2 linked regions of the Desulfitobacterium hafniense DCB-2 genome follow. The protein of the gene in region 1 binds, or shares a complex with, the protein of each later gene. Links are inferred from orthologs where the notes say so. Each region holds a gene or a part of one and is shown on either strand. Other genes may lie near its edges.

The links.
Region 2: the proteins of DHAF_RS15195 (region 1) and acs are in contact, whole or in part, in a cryo-EM structure (PDB 9G7F), measured with the Bacillus subtilis proteins. The link is inferred for Desulfitobacterium hafniense DCB-2 from one-to-one orthologs.

The regions. Positions count from the first base shown.
Region 1 is NC_011830.1:3,260,339-3,268,650, reverse strand. The notes cover bases 3,117-5,850. They hold DHAF_RS15195 (GNAT family N-acetyltransferase), read left to right. Parts: upstream 3,117-4,023; coding sequence 4,024-4,677; downstream 4,678-5,850. Other genes in these bases: DHAF_RS15185 (hypothetical protein), read left to right, coding at 5,286-5,528; DHAF_RS15190 (HD domain-containing protein), read left to right, coding at 4,637-5,236; DHAF_RS15200 (AAA-type ATPase lid domain-containing protein), read left to right, coding at 3,117-3,988. Outside these bases: DHAF_RS15210 (Mrp/NBP35 family ATP-binding protein), read left to right, coding at 738-1,583; DHAF_RS15205 (adenosylhomocysteinase), read left to right, coding at 1,614-2,900; more of DHAF_RS15200, read left to right, coding at 3,089-3,116; DHAF_RS15180 (C40 family peptidase), read left to right, coding at 6,582-7,406; DHAF_RS26115 (hypothetical protein), read right to left, coding at 7,605-7,760; excinuclease ABC subunit UvrC, read right to left, coding at 7,750-8,312. UniProt on the Bacillus subtilis protein: Part of the acuABC operon, which is possibly involved in the breakdown of acetoin and butanediol. Acts as an acetyltransferase inactivating acetyl-CoA synthetase AcsA via acetylation at a Lys residue.
Region 2 is NC_011830.1:500,851-509,380, reverse strand. The notes cover bases 3,866-6,817. They hold acs (acetate--CoA ligase), read left to right. Parts: upstream 3,866-4,351; coding sequence 4,352-6,283; downstream 6,284-6,817. Other genes in these bases: DHAF_RS02410 (L-lactate MFS transporter), read left to right, coding at 6,552-6,817; truA (tRNA pseudouridine(38-40) synthase TruA), read right to left, coding at 3,866-4,028. In the rest of the region: menH (2-succinyl-6-hydroxy-2,4-cyclohexadiene-1-carboxylate synthase), read right to left, coding at 1-95; menD (2-succinyl-5-enolpyruvyl-6-hydroxy-3-cyclohexene-1-carboxylic-acid synthase), read right to left, coding at 123-1,775; DHAF_RS02425 (isochorismate synthase), read right to left, coding at 1,791-2,969; more of truA, read right to left, coding at 3,213-3,865; more of DHAF_RS02410, read left to right, coding at 6,818-7,799; DHAF_RS02405 (FAD-dependent oxidoreductase), read left to right, coding at 8,114-8,530. UniProt on the Bacillus subtilis protein: Catalyzes the conversion of acetate into acetyl-CoA (AcCoA), an essential intermediate at the junction of anabolic and catabolic pathways. AcsA undergoes a two-step reaction.

The sequences.
Region 1 (8,312 bases):
AACTAACGCGAAAAGCCCCCCGCTCCGAAAGGTGCCCCGCCAAATCGCTCCTGCTCAATGGCGGGTTGGAAACGTCCTGTTTCCAACCTTTCTCCGCAGCGTGCTTTTCGCGAAGTTTTGTTTCCGCTCGCTTAAATTCGCTTCCCTTGTGTAAATCAAAATCCTTGGGCCGTTTTTCGGGTTTAGCTGAGCAGGGCGTTGTAGGATATGTGGAGTAAGTGGCTCTATTCAAGCCGCCTTTTCCGTCTTTACCGACGCCGCTTGGGCGGCAGGGTCGGCGATCTGTAAGGCTCTGAAGAAGGCTCGAGCTGATCCTGGAAATGCCTTGCAAAGCCTCGCAAAGAGTCCAGGCACTGGGGCTCCAAAGGGAAAGCTAAAAGTCCCCGCAAGCAGTAGTTTTGCGCACAAAAGCGAAACGGATTTAGCGGAGGGGCGGTCAGGTCAACGAGACTTTCTTAACGTAGCGGAGCCACGGTTCACATCAGGTATTACCCTGAGGTTTGGCGTAGCTGTTAAGAAAGCGAGTTGACCAGCCCTGGAGCTATGGAGTGAGCGTTGTGCGTAAAGCTACGCGACCCGGGCGACCCGGACAAATCGGACAGATTAGACAAACAAGCAACTGCTTCCCGTCCTCTGCCGATGCCGCCCCATTAGGCACAAACACCCGCCCTAAAATCTATGCTATAAAAGAACTCAGCCTTACACGCTGATTCTCAGAAAGAAAGGAAGAAAAGATCATGAGTGACGCCTGCGGCTCCTGCCCATCGGCAAGTTCCTGTACTACAGGAAGCTGCCCTTCTACACAACCGGAGAAAACCAAAGCCCAACAAGCTAGCAATATCAAAAATGTCATCGCGGTCATGAGCGGCAAAGGGGGCGTGGGGAAATCCTCCGTTACCTCCATGCTGGCGGTGAGTTTAATGCGCCAAGGCTTTAAAGTGGGTATTTTAGACGCGGATATAACCGGACCCAGCATTCCGAGAATTTTCGGACTGAGGGATAAGGCCAATATGAATGAGGTAGGGGTTATTCCTGGTGAAACCTCTCATAGAATTAAAGTGATGTCCCTCAATCTCATGATTCCTAACGAAGACGATCCGGTGATCTGGCGTGGTTCCATCATTACCCAGCTGGTACAGCAGTTCTGGACAGATGTCGTTTGGGGAGAGCTGGATTATCTGCTCATCGATTTGCCGCCAGGAACGGGAGATGTCCCCATTACTGTCATGCAATCCTTGCCCGTATCCGGTGTGGTCATCGTAACCAGCCCTCAGCAGCTGGCGGGGATGATTGTTCGCAAGGCCATCAATATGGTCAAGAAATACGATGCAACGATATATGGCTTGGTGGAAAATATGGCCTATGTTGCCTGCCCTCAGTGTGAGGAGCGGATTGAGATTTTCGGAAAACCCCATGGGGAAGCAGAAGCTGCTCAAAATGAGATTCCCTATCTTGGTCAATTACCCATTGATCCGGTCTTGGCCACCATGTCGGATCTAGGCAAGATAGAGGATTATGAATCCGCTGGCTTTACGCAAATTGCCAAGAATTTGGCTGAAGTTATACAGGAAAAGCAAAAGTAAAAGCAGAAAAAAGAAAAGGTAAAATTAAAATTGAAAGAGGGGGTGACCTGGCTTAGCCAGGATAATATGGAATCAACGATTCGGGACATCGGATTGGCACCGCAAGGACAATTAAAAATCGATTGGGTGCAGGCCCATATGCCGGTTCTCAACACCTTAAGAGAAGAGTTTGAGAAAACCCAGCCTTTTCAAGGCAAGAAAGTGACCATTTGCCTGCATTTAGAAGCCAAGACAGCTTATCTGGCGAAAGTGGTTCAAGCGGGCGGAGCTGAAGTTACTGTGGCGGCCAGCAACCCTTTATCCACCCAGGATGATGTGGTGGCTGCTTTGGTAGCCGGCGGTGTCCATGCCCATGCCTGGTATGGTGCTACCGATGAAGAGTACCATCAGCACCTGCACAAGGCTTTGGATTTTGAGCCGGATTATATTATTGATGATGGGGGAGATTTGGTATCCACCCTGCACAAGGAGCGCCGGGAGCTGCTGCCTAAGGTCCTGGGAGGTGCTGAAGAGACCACGACAGGCATCCTCAGACTGCGCGCCATGGAGAAAAACGGTGAATTGGCCTTCCCCATGATGGCGGTCAATGATGCTGAGATGAAATACCTTTTTGACAATCGCTATGGCACAGGCCAATCGGTCTGGGATGGGATCATGCGCACCACGAATCTGGTGGTGGCCGGCAAGACGATTTGCGTAGTGGGCTATGGCTGGTGTGGCAAAGGTGTGGCTTTACGGGCCAAAGGCTTAGGTGCCCGGGTGATTATCTGTGAAGTCAATCCGATTAAAGCCAATGAAGCTTGGATGGATGGCTTCGAAGTGATGCCCATGTTGGCTGCCGCTCCCTTAGGCGATTTCTTCGTCACAGTAACGGGAAATAAGAATGTCATCTCAGGTGAGCACTTCCAAGTCATGAAGGATGGAGCAATCCTCGCCAATGCCGGTCACTTCGATGTGGAGGTCAATAAAGTCCAGTTGGCGGCTATGGCCCAAAGTTGTCATGAGGTTCGCCGCAATATTGAAGAATATCTGCTTCAGGATGGGCGGAAGATCTACCTCCTGGCAGAAGGACGCTTGGTCAATTTGGCGGCAGGAGACGGTCATCCCGCCGAAGTTATGGACATGACCTTTGCTTTGCAAGCCTTGGCCTTGCATTATCTTGCTACAGCAAAAACCCCCCTGGAGCCTAAAGTTTACTCCGTCCCCACGGAAATGGATATGCGAGTGGCCGAGTTAAAATTAAAAACCTTAGGTTTAAGCATCGATCAATTGTCTGAGGAACAAAAAAGCTACCTCGCCAGTTGGCAGCATAGTTAAGAAGAGCCTTTTAAAACAATTCAATATTCAGGTCCTGATGATCAACAGTCATGAGGACCTTTTTGTTGTTTAAAAACATTGTAAAAGAGTGAAAAATAGCTTTTGTTCTATTCTGTTATAGTATACAATAGAAACAATACATTGTATTAGCATCAGATAAGTCTTGGGTGATTGTAGGGGGGATAGATATGCCGATGTTTCTCGTTCGTTCCTTGAGTCAGGATATCATCGGAGAGAGCAAAGGGCTGCGACAGGCCGTTGAGGGATGTCGAAAAGCTGCTAAAGAAAATGCCCCGGTTATGTTTCAGGGTGAGGTCAGCACGGGTAAACTACTTTTAGCCGGCTTTCTGCATAAAGAGAGTAAACACTCCCGGCAGCCCTTGCTTGTGGTGGATTGCATTAAGGACGAGGACATGATTCACGAACTACTTGCTCCCGGTTTTGAGTGCAAGCAACTGGACCGTTATGAGGGAGGCAGTATCTATTTTCGTGAAGTGGCAACCCTCAGCCTTGGCAAACAGAATCAGCTCTATAAAGCTCTTGAAAAGATAGAAAAGAGAAAAATCAGAGCATTTCTGAGTTCATCCCAAAATATTCATTTAATGAGAATGGAAAAGGCCTTTGATCCCGATCTCTATGATTATGGCAGTCAATGGGAGATTGCTGTTCCCCCCCTACGGCAAAGAAAAGAAGATATCCTTCCCCTAGTCCGGCATTATATCGGAGTATTTAATTTGAAATTAAGAAAGTCTATCCAGGGGCTGACTCCACAAGCAGAAGAAATTCTTTTAGCTTATCGGTGGCCGGGGAATGTGGATGAACTAAAGCAAATTATCAACAGAGCCATGCACCTGTCCAACGAATCCCATATCTCCCAGCGTCATCTTAGCGACAATTTGGGAATATCCAAAGAAGATGGCTTCAGCCACGGGGTAATGCCTTTGGAGCGAATGGAGGAAATCCTTTTACGAAGTGCTTTGGAGCGCTATGGATTTACACTGGAAGGCAAGAAAAGAGCGGCAAGAGCTCTTAACATTTCCTTAGCAACACTGTACAATAAGCTTAAGCGGTATAATCTTAATCCATAACCAACCATACCAAGGTTGCGTAAGGAGGATACAGGGTGAAACAGACCTTTCCGACCCACAAGGGGGAGCTTATTGTTGAAGGGCCGGTTACGGCAGAGAGCTTAAGTCAATTGAGTTTTGACGATGATTTGAGGGCATTCCGCCCTCCGAAGCGCCAAAAAGAAGCCTTGATTGAAATCAGTGAAATTCCTGATGGCCGCATCATTATTGCCCGAATCGAGAATGATATTATGGGCTATGTAACCTTTCATCCCCCGGATTGTTTTGAACGGTGGGCTAAAGGCCCTCCGGAACTTTTGGAATTAGGGGCCATCGAGGTTTCCCCAAAAGTCCGGGGACTTGGGGTGGGGAAAAAACTGCTGCAAGTCGCTTTTTCTGATCCCGCTATGGAGAATCATGTCGTCATAGCTACAGAGTATTATTGGCACTGGGACTTGGAAAGGACGGGGCTGCGGGTTTGGGAGTACCGTGAAGTAATGGATCGTCTTATGTCAAGCGCAGGTTTGCACATAAGGGAGACGGATGATGAGGAGATATGTTCCCATCCGGCCAATATGCTTACGGTACGCTATGGTAAAAACCTTTCCCAAAGCAGTATCGATCATTTTGAAAAGATTTTGTTCGCAAATTCCGAACGGGGGGATTGCCTTGCCGGAAACGAATCAAGACCCTCTAAGCCAGGTAATTAACGCTGTGCAGGGAATTTATGGCCGTAAAGATCAGGCTCATGATCTGGAACATGCTCTCCGGGTCAGAGCATGGGGCAAGCAGATTGGGATACAGGAGGGTGCCGATCTATTGATTGTGGAGCTGGCAGCTATTCTTCATGATATTGGCCGCTCCGGAACCCTATCGAAAACCCATGCTGAGAGCGGTGCGGCCTTGGCCGGTGGCATCCTGCATAAATGCGGATACCCGGAAGACACTATTGAAGCTGTTAAAGCAGCTGTCCTTTCCCACTCACGGGAAGGCTATGAACCGGAAACGTTGGAAGCAAAGATTCTTTATGATGCCGATAAATTGGATTTTGTAGGTCCTATGGGGATTGCCAGGCTTTTTGTCTGGTTGGGGAAAGAAGGAAAACCTTTTTTTGGGCCGGATTCCTGTGAATCCTTTTACCGTGAAAGGATTCGTCACTACCATGAGCATATCCACACCCAGACCGCACGGGCGCTTTTTGAACCGCTCTTTTTGTATTCTGAGAATTTTTGGTCTGAGTTGGAAAAAATGAGGCTTAAAAAAGGCTAAGCTGGTTAAACTATGGATATATCTTTTTTGAGGAAAGGAAGTATATCCATTGCGCTGGTTGGGACGTATTTTAATCATCTTCATTTTACTTATGGCAGCTAAAGGCTTGTTTGCTCCAGAACAGCCTCAAGCCTATATTTCCGCACCGCGAACTCAGGTTTTATTGGAGGAAATCCACTGGCGTTCTGTTCAGATTCAACAAGCAGCACGGGATTTGCCCGGAAGTATCGAAGTGATGTTGCGAAAAATTTTTTCTGACGGAAAACCCGCATCTGAAGCCAAATCAGTTTGATAAACACCATTGATTTTGCCGGTATTGTTTTAATAAGCCAAAAAGAGAGCGCAAAGCTCTCTTTTTTGAATTTGTTGCTTTTTTTCATTCATTATCAAAGGCAATCGAGAATATGAATAGGCAAAGGTCGTTTTAAAAATTGTTCGTTTCGGTGTACAATAAGCGATGTAATCTTCTTTGAACTAGGGTGCGCTATTCTAGTGCGTAAAATGACTGTCGAAGGCGGGCCTAAGAATCCGCTAAGGGCATACCGATGAAGTTCCTGGTGGTGGCTTTCGACGCCCAGTCGAGGGTTGCTGCTGGGAGTTAAGGATGAGGGGGATCTGCAATGGCATGCGGGCGATACCCTCTTCCGTGGAGGCCTAAGTTCGTGGCTGCTTTTGGTTACGGCTTGGGGTATGAACCTGCATTAGGAAGGAACTTAGTGCAGTGTAGCCTGCCTTGAGGTGGAGAAGTTGGGAGGGCTGAAGGAACTTCTGTTCATTGGCCGATGAGCTTAAGTTTGCCTGAAATTCTTTTCTGCAAAAGAGGCTAGACCGTCACGGAGCGTGAAGGAAAACTTCTAGAGCGAAAACCAACGAGGATTAAAGTGCGTTCTTAGTGGCGATCAAGTGCTGGAAATGGTGACATTCTGGGCTGAGGGAAAAGGGAAACCGCCTGTCAGGAAACTGCAGGAGCTCAGTGGGAAAACCTACTTGACCTATGGCGCAATATTTATTCGTTGGTGTCCTAAGGTTCAAAGAGCAGCACCTCTCGTGAGAGAGGTGTTTTTACTTTTATCTTACTTTCTTTAGGCACAGAAAGCCAATGAGTGAATAGTCTGATATTAATAGAATAAATTTCCAAAATATATCACTTTTATAATTAATTGTGTGAAGGATTAAAGGCATTTTTCGCGAATACTACAATGCATAAGAAATGTGGGCTGAATCCGGACCGTGTGTCTGGAACGGGGGATAATCTTTTGGGGTGAATCGCAGTCATGCGTAGGGCTTGCACCTTTTTGCCCGAATCCGTCAACTAACCTCGTAAGCGACGAAAGGTGGAAAATTCATGGACTCTTCCTCTAAAAGGGGATGGGTGGCCAGTGTGGTGTTATCCGGCACCTTATTGGTAAGCAGCCTCCCGGGCATCTATGGGCCTGGAAGTGCCGCAGTGCCTGTGACAAGCTCCGAATCTATTCTCTTAAGGAACGCTTCATTATTTCAGACTCAGCAGGCTCAAACTCAAACTGTTGCCGATACGGTACTCTCCCCTGAGGTTCAAGCAGAAAAAAAGGATGTGATCCGGCAACCTGAAGCAGCAGCAATGGCCTTAGCTTACGCTTCGGTATCTGTAGCTGCCGATACGGATAGTCAGAGGGAATCACAGCAATTTACAGAAGAGGCTCAGGAAGATATCGTGTCTACCCCTGAAGAAACGATGGCAGCGATGGACATCGAAAAGCTTTCCCAAGAGCGGGCTTTGCGACAAGCTGCGGCTGCTCCTGTTCAGGAGATCTCCCGTGGCGGTAGTTCCAAAGTCGAAGAAATCAGCGACAATGCCCAAAAGCTGATCGGTACCCCCTATGTGTTTGGCGGGACGACTACGAATGGCTTTGATTGCTCCGGTTTTACTCAATATGTATTTAAAGGTTCAGGAATTGACTTGCCCCGAACCTCATATGCTCAATATGGAATAGGAACAGCAGTCAGCAAAGACGAGCTTCAGATCGGTGATTTGGTCTTCTTCGCCACTTACGATAGCGGAGCGTCCCACGTGGGAATCTATATAGGAGAAGAGAACTTTATTCATGCCGCCAGAAGCGGTATTAAGATCACCGGCTTATCGGACAGTTATTATGCTGGTCGTTACCTTGGAGCCAGGAGAGTTTTCTAATTCATAGGCTTGTCAATAGGGACAAAGGAACATAATGGGGAATATACTGAAGGAGTATCGCCTCATTGCTTTTTTAAAGCAGTGAGTGATACTCCTTTTTAGCTCTCCCAGCTCTGTTTCCGTCTGCTAAATTAGGCTATGACCATCTTTTCGGATCGGAAGCAAATTACCAACCGGTTGGTAATTTGGCTTTAATCGTCAATAAGGCAGCCAGGGCACCGGCAGATAGCTCTTGCATTCCCCGCCGAGCTCCGCCAATGTCCGGTTGTGGATATAGAGGTCCGTCTTGGCACATTGTTTCATCCGCTTATAATAGCATTGGCGGCAGAGTTCAACACGGTAATTAAGAATCATGGTTTTCCTCCTTATGAGAGTTGAAATGTTGATAGACCGCCGCAGCTGCCGGGGCAGGAAGGCCGGATTGCTGCAGTTCCTCAAGGGTGGCCTGGCGGATACTATCTATGGATTTAAAAAACTTAAGGAGCTGTTGTCTGCGCTTGGGACCGACCCCTGCTATGCCGTCCAATTCAGAAAGGGTCATGCTTTTAGCCCTTTGCTGTCTATGAAAGGTAATAGCGAAGCGATGGACCTCGTTTTGAATCCGTTCCAGCAAGCGAAAACCGGCGGAACGGCGATCCAAGGAGTGAATGCGGTCCATAGCGTCGATTAACGCCGAAGTCTGGTGCTTGTCGTTTTTGACCATGCCGGCAACAGGAATCGCAGCGTTTAAGCTGTGGAGAGCAGCCAGGGCGGCATGGATCTGTCCCTTGCCTCCATCCACCAGGATCAGATCCGGGAGCGGCAGGTTTTCTTGCTGGAGTCGGGCATAACGGCGCTCAATCACCTGGTGCATGGAGGCCGTATCATCCATATTCGGCATGGGTTGAATCTTGAATTTGCGATACT
Region 2 (8,530 bases), 2.8 Mb from region 1 along the record:
CAGGTGCCGGAGTTTTCCGCAAAACCATGGAAACAGACCAGAGTCGGCCCGGAACCCTTTACCTCCGCATAATACCGGCAGCCCTCAATCGTCATGAACACCTTGTTCTCCTCACTTATCCTTTAATCAAGATTCGTCAACCGATCATGGAGCTCTTTGCTCAGCCGGGCATCGATTTTGACATTCAGCACCTTGACCCCACTTAAAGTCAGGGCTTCCTGAAAATTCTGCGCAAAGCTTTCATAATCAACCGGTTCATAATAAGTCAGATCATAGAGGGTCTTAAGCCCGCTGAAATCCATACCGTGAGGGGTCATAAACAGCAATTCAAAATACTTATTTTCACTTTGGGGCAGATACTTAAAAATAGCACCCCCATTATTATTGAGGAGGACGATAATTAAATTCAGTCCATGGTTTTTCCCGATCAGCAGGCCGTTTAAATCATGAAAGAAGGCTAAGTCCCCGGTCAGCAGCACCGTAGGATGGCCGCTGGTGGCAACTCCCAAAGCAGTGGAGACCGTGCCGTCGATGCCATTGGCCCCCCGGTTGCCTAAGACTTTAATCCGTTGTCGACGTGCCTCCAGAAAGTAATCCACATCGCGGATGGCCATACTATTGGCAACAAAGAGACGGCTCCCCTCGGGAAGACTGTCCTGCAGCTTTTGCACCAGCTTCCCTTCAAACAGCTCCTCCTCATCCTGAGCGAGATTGAGCCGCCGGCGCATGCGGGCTTGATAATGCTGCCACCGTCCCGAGTAGCCATCATCGGTATTGTGAACCTTGACAGACCGGGCAAAAGCCTTGGGGGAGGCCACAAGATACCGGCTGATCGACAAGGAGGGATCCCGGTATTGAAAGTAGTCATTGACCTGAAAATACAGAACATCCTGATGCATGGCCGTGAAATTCTGCAACCGTTTGGAAACGGGAGTCTGACCAAAATGAATGATAAATTCAGGCTTTAATTCCACCTTAACCGCATCACTTTTCAGAAAGGCGTCATAGCAATCCATGATCAGGGGATGGTCATCATTGCGAAAATTGGCGAGAGGATCGGCCAGCAGGGGGGCCTTTAAGCGCTCTGCCAGCTCCAGAACCTCCCTGTGATAATCCGCGTAAGGATCACCGCCGCAGATAATGATTCCCTTTTTATCCTGGAAAACCGAACTATCCATAGTTAGCCCCTTCTCCCCTGTTTTCCAGGCAAAAGGATAGTCCAAGCGGCCCGCCGTGAAATCCACCCCATCCAGATCAGGGCTTAAGGGTTCACGCAAAGGGATATTGATATGAGCTACCCCATATCCCTGATCCAAAGAACTTACATAGGCTTTGCGCATCACCCCGCGCACATACCGATACATGCCTTCCCTTTCTTCAGGAAGAGCCAGTTCTTCAAAGTACTTGGCGTAATCATGATAAAACTTGATTTGATCGATGGTTTGAGGAGCCCCCACCTGACGCAACTCGGGGGGCCGGTCTGCCGTTAAAACGATTAAGGGGACATGGGAATGCTTTGCCTCGACGATAGCCGGGAAGTAATGGGCCACCGCCGAACCGGAGGAACATACCAGCACAACGGGGCGCTCTTTTTCCTTAGCTATGCCTAATGCGAAAAACCCTGCCGACCGTTCATCGATACCGACATAGACCTGAAAGCCGTATTCGCAAAACAGCACGGAGAGGGGAGTGGAACGGGAACCGGGACTGATGACCGCTTCACGCACACCGAGCTGGTATAATTCGTCAACCAGGGCCGCAATATAATTTGTCATCGTTGTTCCCCTTTATCACAGACTTTCCAGGATGGTTTTGGCTTTATGGGCCGTCTCCGCATACTCCTCTGCACATTCTGAACTGGCGACGATCCCACAGCCTGTATAGGCATAAACTGTCCTTCCCTCAATGAGAGCCGAGCGGATTCCGGCCACAAAGATGCCATCCCCCTCTTCGTTCATGATGCCCAGCGGTGCGGCATATAGCCCCCGCTCATGCTTTTCCCAGCGGGCGATGATGGCCAAAGCCTCTGCCACCGGATATCCGCCTAAGGCCGGGGTAGGATGCAGGCGTGCAACCCAAGCGGTTAAAGAGCTATTCTCCTTGGCCTTCGCTGCCAGAGGAGTCTTCAGGTGATACAAATTCCTGAGCTGCAACGTCGTCGTCTCTCCGATCAGGACTTCATCGCTGTATGTGTTCATGACCTTGGCTATGTAATCCAGGACTATTTGATGCTCATGACGGTTTTTGGGATCGTTGAGAAGGGCCGTCTTCCCTTGCTCATCCTCTTCATCAGCAGTTCGTGCCCGGGTACCCGCCAAAGCATAGCTCATGATTTGCCCTTTTTCCTTCCTCGCTACTATTTCCGGCGTTGCGCCAAGGAAGGTCTTTCCCTCCTTACAATAGGCAAAAACGAAGGAATGGGGATTTTTCTCCATAAGGTTTTTCAACACACTTTCAACGGACACCATGGTATTACACTGAATTTTTATCTCCCGGGAAATCACCACTTTCTGAACTTTCCCGGCCAGAACTTTTTGTTTTGCACACTGGAATAACTCCTGCCATTCCTGATAGTCATCAGCAAGGATCTCATAATCATGTCGATGGGAAGCAAACTCTTTGGGGGGAACAGCGGAAATATCGGCTGTCTCATGGGCGTAATAAAGCTTTTGCCCGGCCTTTTCTTCAACCAGATAGTATTGGAAGGCTATGGTCTCATTGCCCAGCCCCGACCATTTCGGATCTTTAAGGGTGGGAAAGAAAGTTCTGGTGGAAAAGACAAAGGGATATCCCCGGTAGCTCTCCCCCGGCCCAAAGGTTTTTAAACGCCTGGCCCCCATAATAAGCTGTTGCTGGAAAGGATGATAAAACAACACCCGCTCCTCATCTTCAAAGCTCTGCCAAAAAGCAAAGCTGTCTTTTAAAGCCACTTCCTTCACTTGGTAGTTCAAACTTATCTCCCCGTTCAAATTCGCTTAAATCAAATAATGAATTCAAGTTCATTTCTTCATCTTGGATATTACTCTCATTCCTATTTATTGTCAATAAAAAAAATCCCCCCATAGTGTTTTAAGCAGTCAATGCCAAAAGCCTGAGGAGAATTGACTTTCCTCAGGCTTTCCTTTCAGTGAATTATTTTCCTGTCCCAAAAACGAAAGCGCTTTCGTTTTTGGGACAGCCCGGCAAAAAAAGATCTTCAGGTACTCCGTGGTTTATCTAGAATCATGGCTAACGCCCTCCTGAAACAACTCAGGAAAAATATCCCTGGGCAGCTCTTCCCCATAATGAACATAACTCAGAGTGAGTCCCTGGGGAGTTGCCGTAACTCCCCCCCGTTTCCGATCGAGAGACGCCAGTATATCCGGAATCTCCCCCGGCTGAATGCGGTTTTTCCCCACATAAACCAAGGTCCCGGCAATAATACGCACCATATTATAAAGGAAGCCATCGCCGATGCAGGTAATCCGGAGATGTCCCTGATTCTCCGCCACTTGACATAGATAGAGGGTGCGTTCAAAGGTTTTGCTGGTTCCCCCTGCCGCTGAAAAAGCTTTAAAATTATGCCGTCCCACCAAATACTGGGCCCCCTGCTGCATCCTTTGCCAATCCAGCCTGACAGGCTCATGCAAAGAGTACAGCCGGGTAAAGACATCGGCTACCGGATGGTTATCGATCCGGTAGTCATAGCGCTTCCACTTAGCGGAGAAACGGGCATGAAAATCCTCCGCTGCTTCCTGAGCCGCCAGGATGCGGATATCCCGGGGGAGCAGACTGTTAAAAGCCTTGGGAATCTTATCTACGGGGATCCGGGCCCCGGTCCGGAAATTTACCACTTGACCGGCGGCATGAACCCCTGTATCTGTTCGTCCGGCTGTATTGAGGGTTACTTGTTCTTCCACCAGCTTAGCCCACACTGTCTCCAGAGTACCTTGAATAGTGGGGCCGTGGAATTCCGGCTGGCGTTGAAACCCATGGTAATAGGTCCCGTCATAAGCAACCTTCAGACAAATATTCCTCTTATCATCCATCTGGAAGCTATCCTTTCTATCCTTAATATAGCATGGCCTTTCTTTCCCATATTAAAACCCCCGTTCAACACCGTCAAGCCACCGTTGAACCCCCAAGTTCCCCCGCCTCCCCATTGCCCTAGAAAAAACGACCATTCGCCCTGGAAGGAACTTTTTCTCCAAAGTTTGTGCCCCGGATAACTTCCCGGAAAGCTCCTTTAATCCCGGTCCGCCGCCCTTTCATTCTTATTCCGTTTTCTTCCTTTCCCCCCTTTGATACAATGCAATAAACATTTTCATCTTTATAAACTATTGAGGATGGTATGAGAGAAGGAGGACTACCTATGGAAGAAAAGAATCTTGAGGCTTTGCTGGAAGAGGATAGACAGTTCATCCCCAGTGAGGAATTCCACAAAAACGCACTCATTCAAAGCGCGGATATCTATGAACAAGGTCAAAGCCTCGGCTTTTGGGAGGAACAGGCTAAACAACTCTCCTGGTTGAGCCCTTGGGAAAAAACCCTGGAGTGGAATCCTCCCTTCGCCCAGTGGTTTGTCGGCGGGAAACTCAACGCCTCCGCCAACTGTCTGGATCGCCACCTCCAGGATTGGCATCGCAATAAAGCCGCTATTATCTTCGAAGGCGAAAACGGGGACAGCCAGGTTCTTACCTACCAGGATCTCCATCGTGAAGTCTCCAAATTCGCTAATGTCCTCAAAGCCAATGGGGTGAACAAAGGTGATCGGGTCACCATCTATCTGCCCATGATTCCGGAAGCTGTGATTTCCATGCTGGCTTGCGCCCGGATTGGGGCTCCCCACAGTGTGGTCTTCGGAGGCTTCAGTTCGGAAGCTTTGCGGGATCGGGTCATTGATGCTCAGGCCAAAGCCGTCATCACTTCCGATGGCAGCTTCCGCCGGGGCAACACCATCCCCTTGAAAGATAATACCGATATCGCTTTGGACGGCGTGGACTGCGTGGAACATGTCTTTGTCATTCAACGAACCAAACAAACCGTACAAATGAAGGAAGAGCGGGACCTTTGGTATCATGAAGAAATGGCCAAGGCCTCCCCGGTGTGTCCGGCGGAGCCCATGGATGCAGAAGATATGCTCTTTATCCTCTACACCAGCGGTACCACAGGAAAACCCAAGGGTGTAGTCCATACCACGGGGGGCTATATGGTAGGGGTATCCACCACCCATCGCTGGGTCTTTGATCTCAAGGAAGAGGATGTTTACTGGTGCACCGCGGATGTGGGCTGGATTACCGGTCACTCCTATATTGTCTACGGCCCCTTGGCCAATGGAGCCACTGTCCTTATGTATGAGGGAAGTCCTGATTATCCGAACCGGGATCGGTTCTGGGAAATCGTCGAGAAATACAAAGTCACCATTCTTTATACCGCACCCACCGCCATCCGGACCTTTATGAAGTGGGGTCCCCAATATCCCCAGAGCCGGGATCTATCCAGCCTGCGCTTGCTGGGCTCTGTGGGTGAACCCATCAATCCGGAAGCCTGGATGTGGTACTACAAATACATCGGCGGGGAACGGTGCCCCATCGTGGATACCTGGTGGCAAACCGAGACGGGTATGATTATGATGACCCCTCTGCCGGGAATTACTTCCTTAAAGCCCGGTTCCTGTACCGTACCTTTCCCAGGAGTCAGAATCGAAGTGGTGGACAGCGCCGGCCATCCCGTCCCCAAGGGAGGCGGCGGCTACCTGGCTATCAAGGAGCCCTGGCCTGCTATGCTGCGCAATATCTACGGAGATCCGGCGCGCTTCGAGCGGACGTACTTCGGCAACTGGCCGGGAGTCTACTTCCCCGGTGATGGCGCCAAGTGGGATAAGGACGGATATTTCTGGATACTGGGCCGGGTGGATGATGTCATCAACGTTTCTGGTCACCGGATCGGCACCATGGAAGTGGAAAGCGCTTTAGTGGATCACCCCTCTGTTGCCGAGGCTGCCGTTATCGGTAAAAACCATGAAGTTAAAGGGCAGGCCCTGGCCTGTTTCGTCACTTTAAAGGAAGGCATCGAAATCACTCCCGATCTGGAGGACGAATTAAAGAAACATGTGGCAAAGAAGATCGGAGCTCTGGCCCGGCCGGATGATATCTTCTTTACCGCCGAACTGCCCAAGACCCGCAGCGGTAAGATCATGCGCCGCCTCCTCAGAGACATTGCCGAGGGACGTGCTATCGGTGATACCACCACTTTGGCCGATGCCTCTGTGGTCAATACCCTTAAAGCCAATTACCAGGAGTAAGTCAACCCCATAGTGAGAAGTCCCTCACTACTATGAGGCCAGGGATTCCCCTGGCCTTTCTTTAACCATATCTCCAGCATTCCAAGCCTTCATTTTCCTAGTGTATATGATAAGCCTCCCTAAATGTATATTGATGAAAATATAAAACCCCGCAGCCGTCTTAAATGAATCCTGTCAAAGATGACCAAAGCCATAATTTCATAATTATTGTCAATTCCCATCGGATTTTCTTGAGCCCCAACGTTTCCCAAAGGAAAGGAGCGAGATTATGAATAAAACTACGCGCGGGTGGACTGTAACCTTTGCCGGCACAGGTATCAACCTTGCCCTGGGAGTGCTCTATACCTGGAGTGTTTTCGCCGCTGCCTTGACCGAGCAATTAGCCTGGTCAAAAACTGCCGCCTCCCTGCCCTATACGGTGGCCTGTGCGGTATTTGCCCTGATGATGGTTCCCGGAGGCCGCCTCCAGGACCGTTTCGGACCCCGCTGGGTGGCTACGGCAGGAGGCATCTTCGCCGGAGGAGGACTTATTCTAAGCAGCCTGACGGATTCTCTCTTCGTCCTCACCTTAACCTTCGGACTCATCGCCGGAATTGGGATCGGCCTTGGCTATTCGGCAGCAACCCCGGCCGCTGTAAAATGGTTCCCTCCCCAAAAGAAAGGCCTGATCTCAGGCATCGTCGTCGCCGGTTTTGGATTAGCCTCCCTCTACATCGCTCCCCTGACCAATTCTCTCATCGGCAATCTCGGTGTCAAAAGCGCCTTCCGCATTGAGGGATTGATTTTCCTCTTTGCCATTGTTGCTCTCTCCCAAGTATTAGCAGTTCCTCAATCTAACCCCACCCCCACCGCTCCCTCCACACCGGCCTCTCCCCAAGCCGCCACTTCCCTCAATGCTCCCCCATCTCCTCCGCCTGCAGCAAAAGGGGATTTCAGCTGGCAGGAAATGCTTAAAGATCCCCGCTTCTATCTCCTCTGGGTTATGTTCGCTGCCGGTGCTACCGCAGGACTTATGATCATCGGGCAGCTTTCCACCATCACTAAGCTTCAGACCGGGATCTCCTGGGGTTTCGCCATGGTCGCTTTGTTGGCCATCTTTAACGCCGGCGGCCGGGTGTTGGCCGGTTGGCTTTCAGACCGAATCGGCAGAAGTTGGACCATGCGCATCTTTTTCAGTCTGCAAGGTCTTAATATGCTGGCCTTTACCTTCTACAGCAGCCCCGCGCTCATCGCCCTGGGGGCCATTATGACCGGTCTGAGCTATGGTTCCCTCCTTTCCCTTTTCCCCTCAGCCACTTATGACTTTTTCGGCACCAAAAACGGCGGTGTCAACTACGGGCTGATCTTCACCGCCTGGGGTGTGGGCGGAGTCTTCGGTCCTCTGATGGCCGGAGCAGTGGTGGACCTGACCAACAGTTACTTCTATGCTTATTTAATCGCTGCCGCTCTCTGTCTGATCGCCGCTTTCCTGACCATCTTCCTAAAAAGCAGTCCCCTGGAAGCGGAAAAAGCATAGTCAAGACTGCAGGCCAGAATACGCCGACAAGCCGACAAAGCGTAAACATTGACTGCATCTTAACTTAATAAATATGGCGGTTAAGCTTAACGTAAAGACCACTGGCTACCAGAGGTCTTTACGTTTTTCTTATGCTCTTCAAAAGTGCTAAGGTCCGGATAACGGTATTCTTCTTTAAGCCTTATTTACGAAAACCTGATTTATCAAATAACATTAGAGTTTTTTGGAATAATAAAAGCCTGTAGATAAGTTAAGCACTGGTTTCTCTCCTGAAATCAGTCTCCATCAAATTGAACCAAAGGAGGGTATTAAATATGACTCTAAATCGACGGGATTTTCTTAAGAAGGCATCCTTAGGCGCTGCCGTAATGGCTGGTTCCGGCTTCTTAGTCGGCTGTAACACCACCAATGTCACTCCCCCTGCCGCTACTCCTGACAAATGGGATATGGAGACGGACGTGGTCGTTGTCGGAGCAGGCAACGGCGGCTTAAGTGCGGGTGCCGCTGCTGCGGAAGAGGGAAAAAAGGTCATCATCTGCGAAATCAGTGGTTTCATCGGCGGTGGTTCCATTTATTCCGGCGGCGGGCTCCACACCTGGGGCACCAAAACCTGGGAGGAATACAAAGCTCACACGGAAGACTTGCACGACCCGGTCTTGGCTAAAACCTATGTGGAAACCTTCAGACAAACCTACATTCCCTGGCTGCAAAAAATCGGCATTCCCATCACC